4 regions of the Duganella rhizosphaerae genome follow, and region 1 is predicted to be linked to each of the others. Evidence: predicted binding sites of a transcription regulator. Region 1 holds the regulator's gene; each other region holds the start of a gene.
What was found. Region 1 encodes sigma-54, which starts transcription at its own class of promoters, with help from an activator protein. Its sites were predicted from a motif close to TGGCANGNAANCTGCTTT; they were not measured.
Positions count from the first base shown of each region.

Region 2: a site for sigma-54 is predicted at 1,570-1,587, ahead of pepA (flocculation-associated PEP-CTERM protein PepA). Genes of this name have one in related genera too.
Region 3: a site for sigma-54 is predicted at 1,976-1,993, ahead of RUGAMON1_RS18510 (PEP-CTERM sorting domain-containing protein). Genes of this name have one in related genera too.
Region 4: a site for sigma-54 is predicted at 1,190-1,207, ahead of RUGAMON1_RS31775 (beta-propeller fold lactonase family protein). Genes of this name have one in related genera too.

Region 1 is NZ_BPWK01000016.1:85,064-88,551, reverse strand. It holds gene lptA (lipopolysaccharide transport periplasmic protein LptA) at 2-607, shown strand; gene lptB (LPS export ABC transporter ATP-binding protein) at 610-1,362, shown strand; gene RUGAMON1_RS26835 (RNA polymerase factor sigma-54) at 1,368-2,846, shown strand; gene hpf (ribosome hibernation-promoting factor, HPF/YfiA family) at 2,924-3,283, shown strand; gene RUGAMON1_RS26825 (alginate lyase family protein) at 3,385-3,488, shown strand, end outside.
Region 2 is NZ_BPWK01000012.1:87,990-91,477, reverse strand. It holds gene RUGAMON1_RS23010 (acyltransferase) at 1-497, shown strand, start outside; gene pepA (flocculation-associated PEP-CTERM protein PepA) at 568-1,476, opposite strand; gene prsT (XrtA/PEP-CTERM system TPR-repeat protein PrsT) at 1,697-3,488, opposite strand, start outside.
Region 3 is NZ_BPWK01000008.1:142,103-145,590, forward strand. It holds gene RUGAMON1_RS18500 (NCS2 family permease) at 1-884, shown strand, start outside; gene RUGAMON1_RS18505 (outer envelope protein) at 972-1,835, shown strand; gene RUGAMON1_RS18510 (PEP-CTERM sorting domain-containing protein) at 2,030-2,911, shown strand; gene RUGAMON1_RS18515 (GGDEF domain-containing protein) at 2,942-3,488, opposite strand, start outside.
Region 4 is NZ_BPWK01000027.1:10,503-13,990, forward strand. It holds gene adh (aldehyde dehydrogenase) at 1-15, opposite strand, end outside; gene RUGAMON1_RS31775 (beta-propeller fold lactonase family protein) at 217-1,158, opposite strand; gene RUGAMON1_RS31780 (TonB-dependent receptor family protein) at 1,276-3,390, shown strand; gene RUGAMON1_RS31785 (TonB-dependent receptor) at 3,387-3,488, opposite strand, start outside.

The DNA of each region.
Region 1 (3,488 bases):
AATGAAACACATGGTAATGAAACGCGTGATGCTGCCGGCGGCGATGCTGCTGGCCGTGGTCGCGGCGATCGCCCCGGCGCACGCCGAAAAGGCCGACTCCAGCAAGCCGACCCAGATCTCCTTCGATCAGGCCGACGCCGACGACGTCAAGCAGATCAAGACTTTCATCGGCAACGTCGTGCTGACGCGCGGCACGCTGCTGATGAAATCGCCCAAGGCGGTGGTGACCGAAGATCCGCAGGGCTACCAGTACGTGGTGCTGACCGGCGGCGCCGGCGTGCAGGCCACCTTCCGCCAGAAGCTCGACGGCGCCGGCGACCAATGGGTCGAAGGCCAGGCCGACCGTATCGAATACGACAACAAGACCGAGCTGGTCAAGCTGTTCGCCAAGGCCCAGGTCAAGCGCCTGGAAGGCAGCAAGCCGAGCAGCCAGGTCGACAGCGAATTCATTTCCTACGACAGCCGCAAGGAAGTGTTCGAGGTCAAGAACACCCCCACCGGCGACAGCAAGCCGGGCGGCGGACGCGGCACCATGGTGCTGCAGCCGTCGAGCAAGCTGGCGGTGCCGGCCGCAACGCCGGCGCCTGTGCCGACGCCGGGGAAATAAGCATGGAACCTTCCTGCGGTAGCACCCTGATCGTCAAAGGCCTGCAAAAGACTTACGGCAAGCGCCAGGTCGTGCATGACGTGTCCCTGCAAGTCGAATGCGGCGAAGTGGTGGGCCTGCTCGGCCCCAACGGCGCCGGCAAGACCACCTCGTTCTACATGATCGTCGGCCTGGTGCCGTCGGACGCCGGCAGCATCGATATCAGCGGCACCGACATCTCGTCGCTGCCGATCCACCGCCGCGCCTCGCTCGGCTTGTCCTACCTGCCGCAGGAAGCGTCGGTGTTCCGCAAGCTGACGGTGGAAGAAAATATCCGCGCCGTCCTCGAAATCCAGAAAGTGGACGGCAAGCCTTTATCCAAGGCTGCCATTGATGAACGGCTCAATACCCTGCTGGCCGATTTGCAGATCGAAAAGCTGCGCGAGAACCAGGCGCTGTCGCTGTCCGGCGGCGAGCGCCGCCGCGTGGAGATCGCGCGCGCACTGGCGACCAACCCGCGCTTCGTGCTGCTCGACGAACCATTCGCCGGGGTCGACCCGATTGCCGTGATTGAGATCCAGCGCATCGTGCGCTTCCTCAAGGAACGCGGCATCGGCGTCCTCATTACCGATCACAATGTGCGCGAGACGCTGGGCATCTGCGACCGCGCATATATCATCAACCAGGGCACGGTATTGGCTTCAGGCCGGCCAGACGACATCATCGCCAACGAATCGGTGCGTCGCGTGTACCTGGGTGAACACTTCCGTATGTAAAACCCATGAAACAGTCTTTGCAACTGCGCACGTCGCAGCACCTCGCGCTGACACCGCAATTGCAGCAGTCGATCCGGCTGCTGCAACTGTCGACGCTGGAGCTGCACCAGGAACTGGAACAGCTGCTGACCGATAATCCGCTGCTGGAGCGCCTCGACGACCCGCTGGACCGCTCGCTGCGGCTGCTGTCGGACGGCGCCATCAGCCAGCAAGCCCCGGTCGGCGACGCGCCGCCCGAAGGCCCGCCCAACGCGCAAGAGGCGCCGGCCGCCGACGCCGACAACTACGACGGCCCGGCCGCCGACACCGAAAGCACCAGCAGCGACGCCGACGTCGACTGGAGCGACGCCGGCCGCAGCAAGGCGCCCGACGACGAGGACTCGCGTCCGCAACTGGAGGCCAGCCACTGCACGCTGCGCGAGCACCTGATGGAGCAGATGCGGGTCACGGTGCTGGAGATGCGCGACCGCGCGCTGGTCGAGCTGATCATCGACGCGCTGGACGAGAACGGCTACCTCGAAGAATCGCTGGAAGAAATCCTGGCCCGCCTGCCGGAAGAGCTGGAGTTGGAGATCGACGAATTGCAGACCGCCTTGTCGATGCTGCAAAGCTTCGACCCGATGGGCGTCGGCGCGCGCAACGCGTCCGAATGCCTGGCGCTGCAGATCAAGCGCCTGCCGGGCATACCGATGGTGACGCGGCGCATGGCGCTGGCCATCGTTGAAAATCATTTGACCTGGTTTGCCCAGCGCGATTTCAACAAATTGAAGAAGGCGCTGCTGTGCGACGACGAGGATTTGCGCGAAGCACAAACCGTCATCCGCCAGTGCAATCCGCATCCGGGTTCGGCGTTCGCGTCGGACGTGTCGGACTACGTGGTGCCGGACGTGATCGTCAAAAAAGCGCGCAACGGCTGGCAAGTGAGCCTGAACAACGACGTCATGCCGCGCCTGCGCGTGAACGCCATGTACGCCAACCTGCTCAAGCAGGGAAAAGGCGAGGGCGCGATGGGCGCGCAGCTGCAGGAAGCGAAGTGGCTGATCAAGAATATGCGCCAGCGTTTCGACACGATTTTGCGCGTTGCACAAGCGATAGTAGAACGACAAAAGAACTTTTTCTCCCATGGCGCGGTTGCCATGCGCCCCCTTGTGCTTCGCGAAATTGCTGATACACTGGGACTACACGAGAGCACTATTTCTCGTGTAACAACTCAAAAATATATGCTGACCCCGCACGGTATGTTTGAGTTGAAATATTTCTTTGGTAGCCATGTCGCCACCGAAGCGGGGGGGGAAGCAAGTTCGACGGCGATACGCGCACTCATCGTGCAATTGACAGGAGCAGAAGACCCGAAAAATCCTTTATCCGACAGTAAGATTGCGGACATGCTGGGAGAACAAGGCATGGTGATTGCGCGACGCACTGTTGCCAAATATCGCGAAGCGTTGAAGATCCCGCCAGTCAGTCTCCGTAAATCTTTGTAGTTACTTGGTTCCTGCGCGCCCGGCAGTAATGGGCTCCGCACTAACCGTAAGAAGCGACATTATCTTTAGGAGTGTGTATGAATCTCACCATCAGTGGACATCATCTCGAAGTGACCTCGGCCATCCGTGAATACGTGCAGAACAAGCTGGAACGCGTCACCCGCCACTTTGATCAAGTGATTGATATTGCTGTCATCCTGACTGTAGATAACCTCAAAGAGAAAGAGAAACGCCAGAAGGCTGAAATCAACCTGCGCATGTCGGGCAAGACCGTCTACGTGGAAAGCCTGTCGCAGGACCTGTACGCCGCCATCGATACCTTGATCGACAAGCTGGATCGGCAGGTCATGAAATACAAAGCCAAGGTCCAAGAGCACGGCCACGATGCGATCAAGCATCTCCCGGATAGCTACGAACCCGCTGCCGCCGCCCTATAACAACGGCCCCGGCACCATCAAACTAGGGGCGCAGAGGCGCCCTTTTTTGCGCCTAAATGGTTTAGAGTAAACGTTTTCCTAATTCTTCCAATGGGAGTGGCATGAAACGAGCTAAACTATTTACGGCATGGCTGCTGACGCTAGCCTTTTCGGATGCCGTGGCCTCGGCTTGTCCTGCGCCGCCGCCGGCCGTGATCGACATCGA
Region 2 (3,488 bases), on a different contig from region 1:
TGTACGGCTTGCTCATATTTCGTATTTTCCTGTGGGTGCGGCCCCTGCATGACGGAAATATCGAATTCGGCTCCAGGCAGGAGTTCATCTATCAGGTGTATGTCCTGTTCTACCTGATACTGTTCAATTCCTTGATACGCGGCGGAATCATTCCGATCCCCGTCATGCGCTTGATCTATCTTGCGCTGGGCGCCCGCCTGGGCGCCAATACCTACAGCTCGGGCATTATTTACGATCCATCGTTCGTGACGATAGGCGCCAACAGCGTGGTCGGCGAAACGGCCTTGCTGGTGCCGCATGTGATCGAGGGCGACACCTTGGGCCACTATTTCATCACGATAGGCGACCATGTGACGATAGGCGCCCATGCGGTGGTGTTGTCCGGCGTGACGATAGGCGATAACGCGATCGTGGCGGCCAATTCGCTGGTGGCCAAAGGCACGCGCATCGGCAGCGGCGAAGTGTGGGGCGGCAGCCCGGCACGCCGCTTGAAATAAAACCGGGCAATGAAAAAAGGCCGGCGCCCTGAAGCGCCGGCCTGTATCGATTGCTAGCCCTGACGACCGACTATTTCTTCTGCTCGCGGCGACGGCCCAGCGAACCCATCCCGAAGATGCCTGCGGCAACCAGCGCCAGGGTGGCTGGCTCAGGTACGGGGGTGAACTGCTGGGCGCCATCGATATTCAACACGAATTGCGTGTCCGTGTTGGGACCGGTGGCGATGCCATTGACCAGCAGCGGGCGCGTGAAGTCAGGCGCGGCGGGGCCGGGGAAGTTGAGCGTGGTGTCGAACCGGGTACCGGCCAGGGCCGGCGAGACGAAGGCCGCGTTGGTGAACAACACGGTGCCGATCAAGGTCGCCGAGCCTACACCGGTGGCGCCGGGCGTGCCGGAGGTGCCGGTAGCCAGGAAGGTCGACAGTTCCGAATCCCAGCTGCCGGAAAGCATCAGCGCACCATCGGTGAAGCCGGTGCCGGCCGCTTGATTGGCATTGGGCGCTTTATCGAAATAAATCGACCAGCTGCTGCTGGTGGCGGGCGTGAAGGTGATCGCCACCGTGGAGCAACCTGCGTTGAGGCAAGTTCCCCGTTCGTGCAGGGTGGCGACCGTCGTCAGCTCGTAGGTGCCGACTGCGGGGCCGGGTGGGGCGACACGCAGGTCCGGCGTTGGCGACGTGGTGTTGATGACGGCGGCGAAGGCTTGATACGTCAGGGTGAAATCGACGAAATCGCCGGTGTTGTTGGCGGGGGTCAGGTTAAAGCCCTGAACCAGGCCCGCGCCGTTCTGGTGCCAGTCGATGCCGGTGAAGTTCTGGAGGATGCCGTCGCCGCCCAAGGCCGAAGGGGCGGCCGGTTCACCTGGGTTGCCTGCAAAGATCACGTTGGCGGCGCTGGTGGTGTTCAGCGTGGTCGCCTGGGCTGCGCCGGCAGCAAATAGCGCTCCCAGCAGAGCGCCTAGTATGCTTGATTTTTTCATTTTGTTTCCTTCCTTGATGATTGGAGTATCGCTACGCTAGGGTGGGGTTTCAATACCTTGCCGACCAGTTGGAGTCAGTCGGCTACCCACTACTAAGCAAATGCCAAGCCATGCTTGAAGGTCCTTCCAAGTGATTGTTTTTAAAGTATTTTTTAAAAATATCCCGGCGCGATGAGAAAGCATGTAAAGAAAATCGACAGTCTTGCGACGCGGCTCACGCCTACAAGGACTCCAGCATCGCCTTCACCTCGGCGCGTTGCGGGAAGTCTTTGTTAGCGGCCAGCAGTTGTTCGAACTGGCGCCGCGCGGCGCGTTTGTCGCCGGACTTCATCAGCGCCATGCCGAGGTGGTAGCCGATGTCGGGCACGTCTGGCGTCAGGGTCTTGGCTTGTTGCAGCAAGGGCAGGGCGCGGCCCGTTTCGCCTTTCTCCAGCAGGATCCAGCCCAGGGTATCGAGGACGCCGGAATTGGCGCCGGCCAGCTGGTAAGCCCGTTCGGCGGTCGCCAGGGCGCGTTGGTCCTTGTCCTGCTGGTAGGCCCAGGCCAGGTTGTTGAGCGCCACGGCATTTTTCGGGTCTTGCCGGACAATGGCCTCGAATGAGCTGATCGCCGGCTTGTATCGCCCTGCCGCCAGATCGGCACTGGCCTGGTAGAACCGGAAGACGGGTTCGCTTGGGTGTTGTTGCAGCCACTGGGCGGCATGCAGGCTCGCTTCCCTGGTTTTGCCCGCCAGCAGCAGGGCCTGGTGGATCTTGATCGCCAGCGGCGGCACCTGGCTCATCTTGAATGCCCGCTCGTAGGCGCGCAGCGCCTCTTGCGGTTTGTGCTGGGCCATCCAGATATCGCCCTCCAGCGTCAGCCCCGCCGGCAGCTCGGGCCGCTGGCGTTGCACGGTTTGAGCGGTGGCCAGCGCTTCCGCGTAGTTTTTGCCATCCACCAGCAAGGTCGTCGCCAGGACCTGGGCTTCGAACCAGTCTTCCTTCAAGCGCAGGGCTTTCTTGACTGAATCGAGGGCGCCGTCATTGTCCTTGAGCGCGACCTGGGCATAGGCGATGCGCAGTTGCACCGCGGCCGACGCCGGTTGCGATGCGGCCAGCTTGGTATAGTTTTCCAGCGCGGCTTCCTGGTTGCCGTTCGCAGCCTGGACCTGCGCCAGCAGCGCCAGCGCGTCGGGATCGGCGGGATGGCTGGTCTGGATGGCCTGCGCCAGCTTCAGCGATTTTTCCCTGGCGCCGGTGCGCAGGTAAAGCGTCGCCAACTGCAAGGCCGGGGTCAAGGCCTCGGGATGGTCGGTGGTGGCGCGTTCCAGCCAGCGTAACGCTTCCGCCGTGTTATTTTGTGTCAGGGCCAGTTTGGCCAGGCTAGTCGCCAGGCCGACGTTTTTCTTGTCCTTGGCGAGCGCCGCTTCGTAACGCTGACGCGCCCGTTCGGGTTTTTTCTCCATCAGGTCCATTTGTGCCAGATTGTCGAGGGCCGGCAGGTAGGCCGGGTCCAGCGCCAGCGCCTGTTCGAAGCCGGCGCGCGCGCCGGCCAGGTCGTGCTTGGACAGCAGGATGCCGCCTTTGAGGTTTTGCACCAGGGGATTTTTGCCGTCTTTTTTCTCCATGGCCGCCACCGCCAGCAGCGCCTTGTCGTATTCCTGGTTGCGCAAGTGGGTCATCGCCAGCAGGATGCCGGCCTTGCCGTTCTTGTCATCCAGGGAGGTCGCCTGTTCCAGTTCCGCCACCGCGCGCGCCGATTCGCCGGCGCCCAGCCGGCTCAGCCCCAGCGAGGTATGCAAGCTGGCGGTCTGCGGCGCCAGGTCGCTGGCTGCCTGGAAATATTCCGCCGCCTTGGCGAAATGCCGGCCCTGTATCTGCGCCTGTCCCGCCAGGGCCAGCAGTTCCACGTCCTTGGGATACGCGTCCAACACCGGCTCCAGTACGGCGATGGCGTCGTCGGTCTTGCCGCTCTTCAAAAGGATGCCGGCCAGGCGCTTGCTGGCGTAGGCATGGTGCGGATTTGCGTCGAGA
Region 3 (3,488 bases), on a different contig from region 1:
GCATCGGTTTGTTCCTCGGCCTGATCTCGCTGAAAAGCGCCGGCATCGTCGTCAGCAGCCCGGAGACGCTGGTGCGCGTGGGCGACCTGCACAAGGCGCCTACCTTGCTGGCCATCGTCGGTTTCTTCATCATCGTCGCGCTGGACCGCCTGAAGGTCAAGGGCGCGATCCTGATCGGCATCCTGGTCGTGACGGTGCTGAGCTTCTTCGTCGCAGGGAACACCTTCAACGGCATCGTCGATATGCCGCCATCGCTGGCGCCAACCCTGTTCAAGCTGGACCTGATGGGCGCGATCTCGGTCGGCCTGCTGAACGTGGTGCTGGTGTTCTTCCTGGTCGAACTGTTCGACGCCACCGGTACGCTGATGGGCGTGGCCAACCGCGCCGGCCTGCTGGTCAATGGCAAGATGGAACGCCTGAACAAGGCGCTGCTGGCCGACAGCTGCGCCATCGTCACCGGTTCGCTGCTGGGCACCTCCAGCACCACCGCCTACATCGAAAGCGCCGCCGGCGTGCAGGCGGGCGGCCGTACCGGCCTGACCGCCGTCGCCGTCGGCGTGCTGTTCCTGGCCTGCCTGTTCATCTCGCCGCTGGCCGGCGTTGTGCCTAGCTACGCCACGGCGCCTGCGCTACTCTACGTTTCCTGCCTCATGCTGCGCGAACTGGTCGACATCGACTGGTCCGACACCACCGAAAGCGTGCCAGCCGCCATCGCGGCGCTGACCATGCCGTTCACGTACTCGATCGCACTTGGCGTGGCGTTCGGCTTCATCTCCTATGCGGTGCTGAAGCTGTTGACCGGCCGTGTGCGCGAAGTGCGTCCAGTGATCTGGGCGATCGCTTGCGTGTTCACCTTCAAGTTCGTCTACCTCGGCGCAGGCTGAGGAACTAACCCCAACGACTGCCTCCTCACCGGCGTGCCTTGACGGCGCCGGCGGGGACAGTCACGTCCTAAAATATGGAAAACTAAAATGAAAACGAGACAAATTCCACAACTGCTGTGCATCGCCTTTTTGAGCCTGGCCGGTTCGGTCCACGCCGCCGACTGGAGCGACACCTCGGTCAGCTGGCGCTACGGCAACGACTATCGCGAGCCGTTCAATCCCAACGATATTTCCAAGAACATCCTGGCGCTGACCCACGTCAGCGGCTACAAGTACGGCACCAACTTCTTCAACGCCGACTTCCTGATGTCGGACAAAAACGATCCGGCCTCGCTGACGCAGAAGTCCGGCGCCAACGAAGCCTACATCCTGTACCGCAACACGGTCGACCTGAGCAAGGTGACCGGCCAGGAATACAAGTTCGGCCCGGTGCGCGGCCTGGGCATCACCGCCGGTTTCGACGTCAACACCAAGAATGACGTGGGCTACAACTCGCGCAAGCGCATGTTCGTGCTGGGACCGACTTTTATGTGGAACGTGCCGGCCGGTCACTTCAACACCAGCCTGCTGTTGCTCAACGAGAGCAACGCGCCGAGCGGCGCCTTCCCGCCGATCTCCACCGTCACTGGGCGCTATACCTACAAGACGCATGCGATGCTGTCGTCGGACTGGGGCATCCCGCTGGGTTCGCTGTGGGCCTTCGAGGGCTATGCGAACTTTATCGCGTCGAAGGGCAAGGACGAAACGGGCAACGATACCGGCGCCGAGACCAATATCGACATGCAGCTGATGTTTGATGCGGGCGCGGCGATGGGCCACGCGAAGAACACCTTCCGCGTCGGCGTCGAGTATCAGTACTGGCGCAACAAGTTCGGCAACACCTCGGCCACCACCGGCGGCCAGGGCTATGTCGCCAAGACGCCGATGATACGGGCTGAGTACCACTTCTAAGCGGCTGCGGCCGGGCAATTGAAGGGCAGCCGAGGCTGCCCTTTTTCTTTTTTGATGGCTCCTGTCTTAGTGTCGGCTGCACTTACAGTACGCCGTTGCCGCGCTGGCGATGTGAGCCGGCCAGCCGTGGCAAATGCAACTGGAATCGAATTTGCTTCTTCTGCGGGGCAGCACACACAACCAAGGAGACAGCCATGAAGCATTCACCAACAAACGTATTTTCCCTGAGGCGCGGCGCGGTGCGCGGCGCTTTCCTGCTGGCGCTGGCCGGTATCGGTCTTGCCTGCGCGGCGCAGGCGGCGCCGACCCATGTGAGCGACGGGCTGTTCGGCCCGGCCGAGTGGACGGTCTCGGCGACGAACGGCGCGCCGGCCAGGCCCACCGTGAGCTCCGCCAGCTTCAACGTCGGCGCGCCGGGCGGCACCCGCTTTTACGTGGAGCAGTCGACCGCCGGTGCGCCGGTGTCGACGCTCGGACACACGCTCAATCTGATGTACGACCTGGGCAGCTTCACGTCCACCGGGACGGCCGGCCTGTTCATGGACGTGTTTTTCCAGAACGGCAGCACCGACTATGTCGTGCATATCAGCGACAGCGGCATCCAGTCGTTTGAAAAGAGTCACGATGTGCGCTCGCCGGTCGATGCGGCGGGAGGTTTTGACTTGAGTTCGCCGGTATGGTCCGCGCTCGATGCCGGCGACCTGGCGCTGGCGAAGTTCCATGCCGGCGCCAGCGTCGGCCCCAGTCCGAACTATGCCAGTCCGCACCTGATCTTCGAATTTGACCTGTCCGTGGACACCAGCGGCAGCGCCACGCCCCTGGCGCCACCGCCGGCGGATGGACTGTACAGTCGTGAGTCATCGTTCTGGTCCGGCTCACTGGGTGGCGTGGGGCGTCCGACCATCGTGGTAGGCTCGGCGGTCTTCAGCCTTAACGGCAACGGCACGACGGCGGTGAGTCCAGTGCTGGGACCTGGCGGTTTGCCTGTACTGCAAGCGATACCGGAGCCGGCTACGTTGTTGTTGCTGGGTGCAGGACTGTTGGGTATGGTTGGCGTCAGCCGTCGTCGTCATTGACGTGGCGTATGCCGGCGATCAATCGTCGGCTCAGGCGGCGTCCTGCACAGGGCCTGCCAGCACGTAGCGGTTCTTGCCGTGCCGCTTGGCGAGATACAGCGCCTCGTCGGCGCGCTTGTAGCTGACCGACAGGTCGCTGTCCTTGTCGAATTCCGCGATGCCGATGCTGACCGTGCGCGGCGGATGTGTCGCCGCGCGCACGCCGTCCAGCAGCGTGGTGGCAAAATCCAGCGCGTCCGCGGACTCGCCCTGGAACAGCACACCGAATTCCTCGCCGCCCAGCCGGCCGCACAGGTGACCCACGCCCAGCTTGGCGATCACATGCGCCGTGTGGATCAGTACTTCGTCGCCGGCGTCGTGGCCCAGCGTGTCGTTGATCTGCTTGAAGTCGTCGATGTCTATCATCAGGAAAAACAGCGGCGTCTGCGAGGACAGCAATTGCATGCGGCGAACTTCCAGCGTGAACTTGCGGCGATTGTTCAAGCCGGTGACCAGGTCCTTGAACGCCATCTCCGCCAGTTCCCGTCGAGCACGGTGGCTGCGCACCCGCAGGTTCAGAAAATAGGCATGCAAGTAG
Region 4 (3,488 bases), on a different contig from region 1:
GTCTGCGAGATTCATGTCGTCCTCTTTCTGCTGTGGTTTTATGAGGCCGCTTAACGCGGCGGTGGGTACTGCGCCCTCTCCTTTCCGCAAGCACCGTGCCAGCTCGTTTTCGCCGGTGCGGCGCTGGAATACAGGGGAAAACGGCGCTGCGAAGCCGTACTTGGGCTGTAACACCTGTTCAGGTTTGGAACAGGTGTTTGCCAATGGAGCAGCTCTTCAGCGAATCACCACGCCCCATGGCAATTCGCCCACGGCGATATCGGCCCGCTTGGCCGCCGCAGCGGTGTCGATCACGGATACGCTGTTCGAGCGGCCGTTGGCCACATACAGCTTGGCGCCGTCCGGCGTCAGCGCCATGTTCCAGGGTCGCTTGCCAACTGCAATGGTGGCGCTGACGGCGTTGGTGGCGGTATCGATCACCATCACGTTGGCATCGGCACCGTTCGACACGTAGACCTGCCGGCCACCGGGATGGACGGCAATGCCGTTGGCGTTCTTCCCGGCCGGTATTCGCGCCGTCGTGGCCAGCGTCGCCATATCGACCACGTACACTGCGCCAGCCAGTTCGCAAGCGATATAGGCGCGGGCGCCATCGGGACTGAAGCCCATACCGCGCGGCCGCAGGCCCACGGCCACCGCGCCGATCTGGCGTCGCGTGGCAACGTCGATCACATCGACTTGCTCGGCCTCCTCTGCGCTGACCAGCAGCCAGCGGCCGTCCGGGCTGAAAACCGCGTGCTCTGGGTTCTTCCCTTTCACTGCGATATCCGCCAGCACCTGCCCCGAGCCCCCGTCGATCAGGGTGACACTATTGCTCTCCTCGATCGCCACCGCCACATAACGGCCATCCGCGGATCCGTTCACGCCTTCGGGCGATTTGCCCAGCGTGATGCGGCGCAGCGTGGCGCCGCTGGCGGTATCGATAACGAGCAAGGCATTGCTTGCGGCGTCGGTCACGAACAAACGCGCACCGCTTGGATCTGCGGCGATGCCGCGCGGCCGTTTGCCGGCGGCGATCTCGCGCACCACGGCGTCGGTGGATGTATCGATCACGCTGATGCTGCCCGACTTCTCGTTCGGTACATAGGCAAAGGGGGTGGCCATCGCCGGGCCGCACAGCAAAAAGACCAGGAAAAACAGGATGCGAGAGCTATTCATGGATATCGCCTTTCAGGGAAATGCCAATACCGTTGCAATCGGCGTGCCACCGCAAGATCGGGATGGCAGGTATATTGCTTACTGGTCCTGCATAACCCAGACCAAAACGGAGACAATATGAAGCAAGCCCTTTTTCCATTGAACGCGGTGGCGGCGCTGTTCGCCCTGAGCGGTGCAGCCATTGCGGCCGGCGACGCCGCGCCGCCGGCGGAGGTGGTGGTGGTCAGCGCCACCCGCGTCGGACACACCGTGTTCGATATGCTGGCCGCCGTCGATGTGATCGACGCTGACCGCATCCGCGACAGCCAGGCCCGTGTGAACGCCAGCGAAGCGCTGGCCGCCGTCCCGGGCCTGGTGGCGCAGAACCGCCAGAATTACGCGCAGGATCTGCAGATCTCCTCACGCGGATTCGGCGCCCGCTCGGCCTTCGGCGTGCGTGGCGTGCACCTGGTCGCAGACGGCATCCCGGCCAGCATGCCGGACGGCCAGGGCCAGGCCGCCACCTTCAACCTCGATATGGCCGAGCGCATCGAAGTGCTGCGCGGCCCATTCTCCGCCATCTACGGCAACCACTCCGGCGGCGTGATCCAGATATTCACGCGCGACGGCGAAGGCCCGCCATCGGTGGAGACCACGCTGACCGCCGGCAGCTACGGCAACCGCAAAGCCGATCTGAATGTGCAGGGAAAACAGGCTGGCATCGGATATGTGCTCGATGCTTCGCGCTTCGAAACCGACGGCTACCGCGCCCACAGCGCAGCCACCCGCGACCAGGCTTTCGCCAAGCTGACGCTGGCGCCAACGGCCGGCGCCAGCCTGACCGTCGTCGCCAACGCGCTGCGCCAGGACGATACCCAGGACGCACTGGGCACAACCTGGGCCACCTACCAGCGCAACCCGCGCGCCGGCGAGATCGACACCACCGATACCCTGAACCCTAGACGCACCCTGGCCGACCGCTACAACACCCGCAAGAGCATCGACCACCAGCAGATCGGGGCCAGCTGGGATCAGCACTTCGGCGACGACCGCCTGCGCGTGACAGCCTACGGCGGCAATCGCGACGTGATCCAGTACCAGGCGTTTTCCAAGGCCTTCCAGGCGCCGGCCACGCATTCCGGCGGCGTGGTCGATTTCGACCGCGACTTCCACGGCGCGGACCTGAACTGGCTGCACGTGGGCGAGCTGGCGGGAGGCAAACTCAGTACCACCATCGGATTGGAATATGGCCGATCCAGCGACACCCGCCGGGGCTACGAGAATTTTATCGGCGCCCAATTCGGCGTGAAGGGAGCATTGCGCCGCGACGAGAACGACAAGGTCACCAGTCTCGATCCGTATGCGCAAACGGAATGGCAGTCGGACGCATGGATTCTGAGCGCAGGCCTGCGTCACAGCAGCGTGAAAATCGCAGTGGATGACCGCTTCCTCAGCAACGGCAACGACAGCGGCAGCCTCGAATACAGCCACACCACGCCGGTGCTTGGCCTGCTGTATCGTCTTTCGCCGGCACTGAACGTGTACGCCAGCGCCGCGCGCGGCTTCGAAACGCCGACACTCAATGAACTGTTTTACTCCGGCACCGGCGCGGGCTTCAACTTCCGTCTGCAGCCGTCCCGGAGTACCCACCTTGAAACCGGTATCAAGTCGCGGCTGGGCGACTCCACGCACATCAACGCCGCCATATTCCAGGTCCGCACGCGCGACGAACTGGTGGTCGACAGCAGCTCCGGCGGCCGCACCAGCTATCGCAATGCCGGCAGCACGCTACGCCAGGGGATGGAACTGTCGTTCGACACCGCGTGGAGCCATGGCCTGAGCGCGCGCGCGGCATTGACCAGTTTGCGCGCCGTCTACGATCGCGGCTTCGGCGCGGTCGCGGAAGGCAGCCGGATGCCGGGCGTCCCGAATGCCAATGCCTACGGCGAGCTGGCGTGGAAGGACAGTGACAACCGCTTCGGCGCGGCGCTGGAAGCTGTCGCCAGCAGCAATATCTATGCGGAGGACGCCAATGCCGACAAGGCGGCGCCGGGCTATGGCGTACTCAATGCACGCGTCAACGCCAGCCAGCAGTGGCGCGGCTGGCGTCTCAAACAGTTCGTGCGCTTGAATAACCTGCTGGACAAGCAATATGTCGGTTCGCTGATCGTTGGCGATACCAACAAACGCTATTACGAAGCGGCGCCTGGGCGCAACTGGCTCATTGGCGCCAGCGCCCAGTACCAGTTCTAAAAGCGGTAGTGCAGTCCGGCCGCCACCGAACGTGGCGCGCCGGGTGCAACGAAACGAGATTGCGCAGCGTCTGCGCCCTGCTGCACCAAGGCGCCATG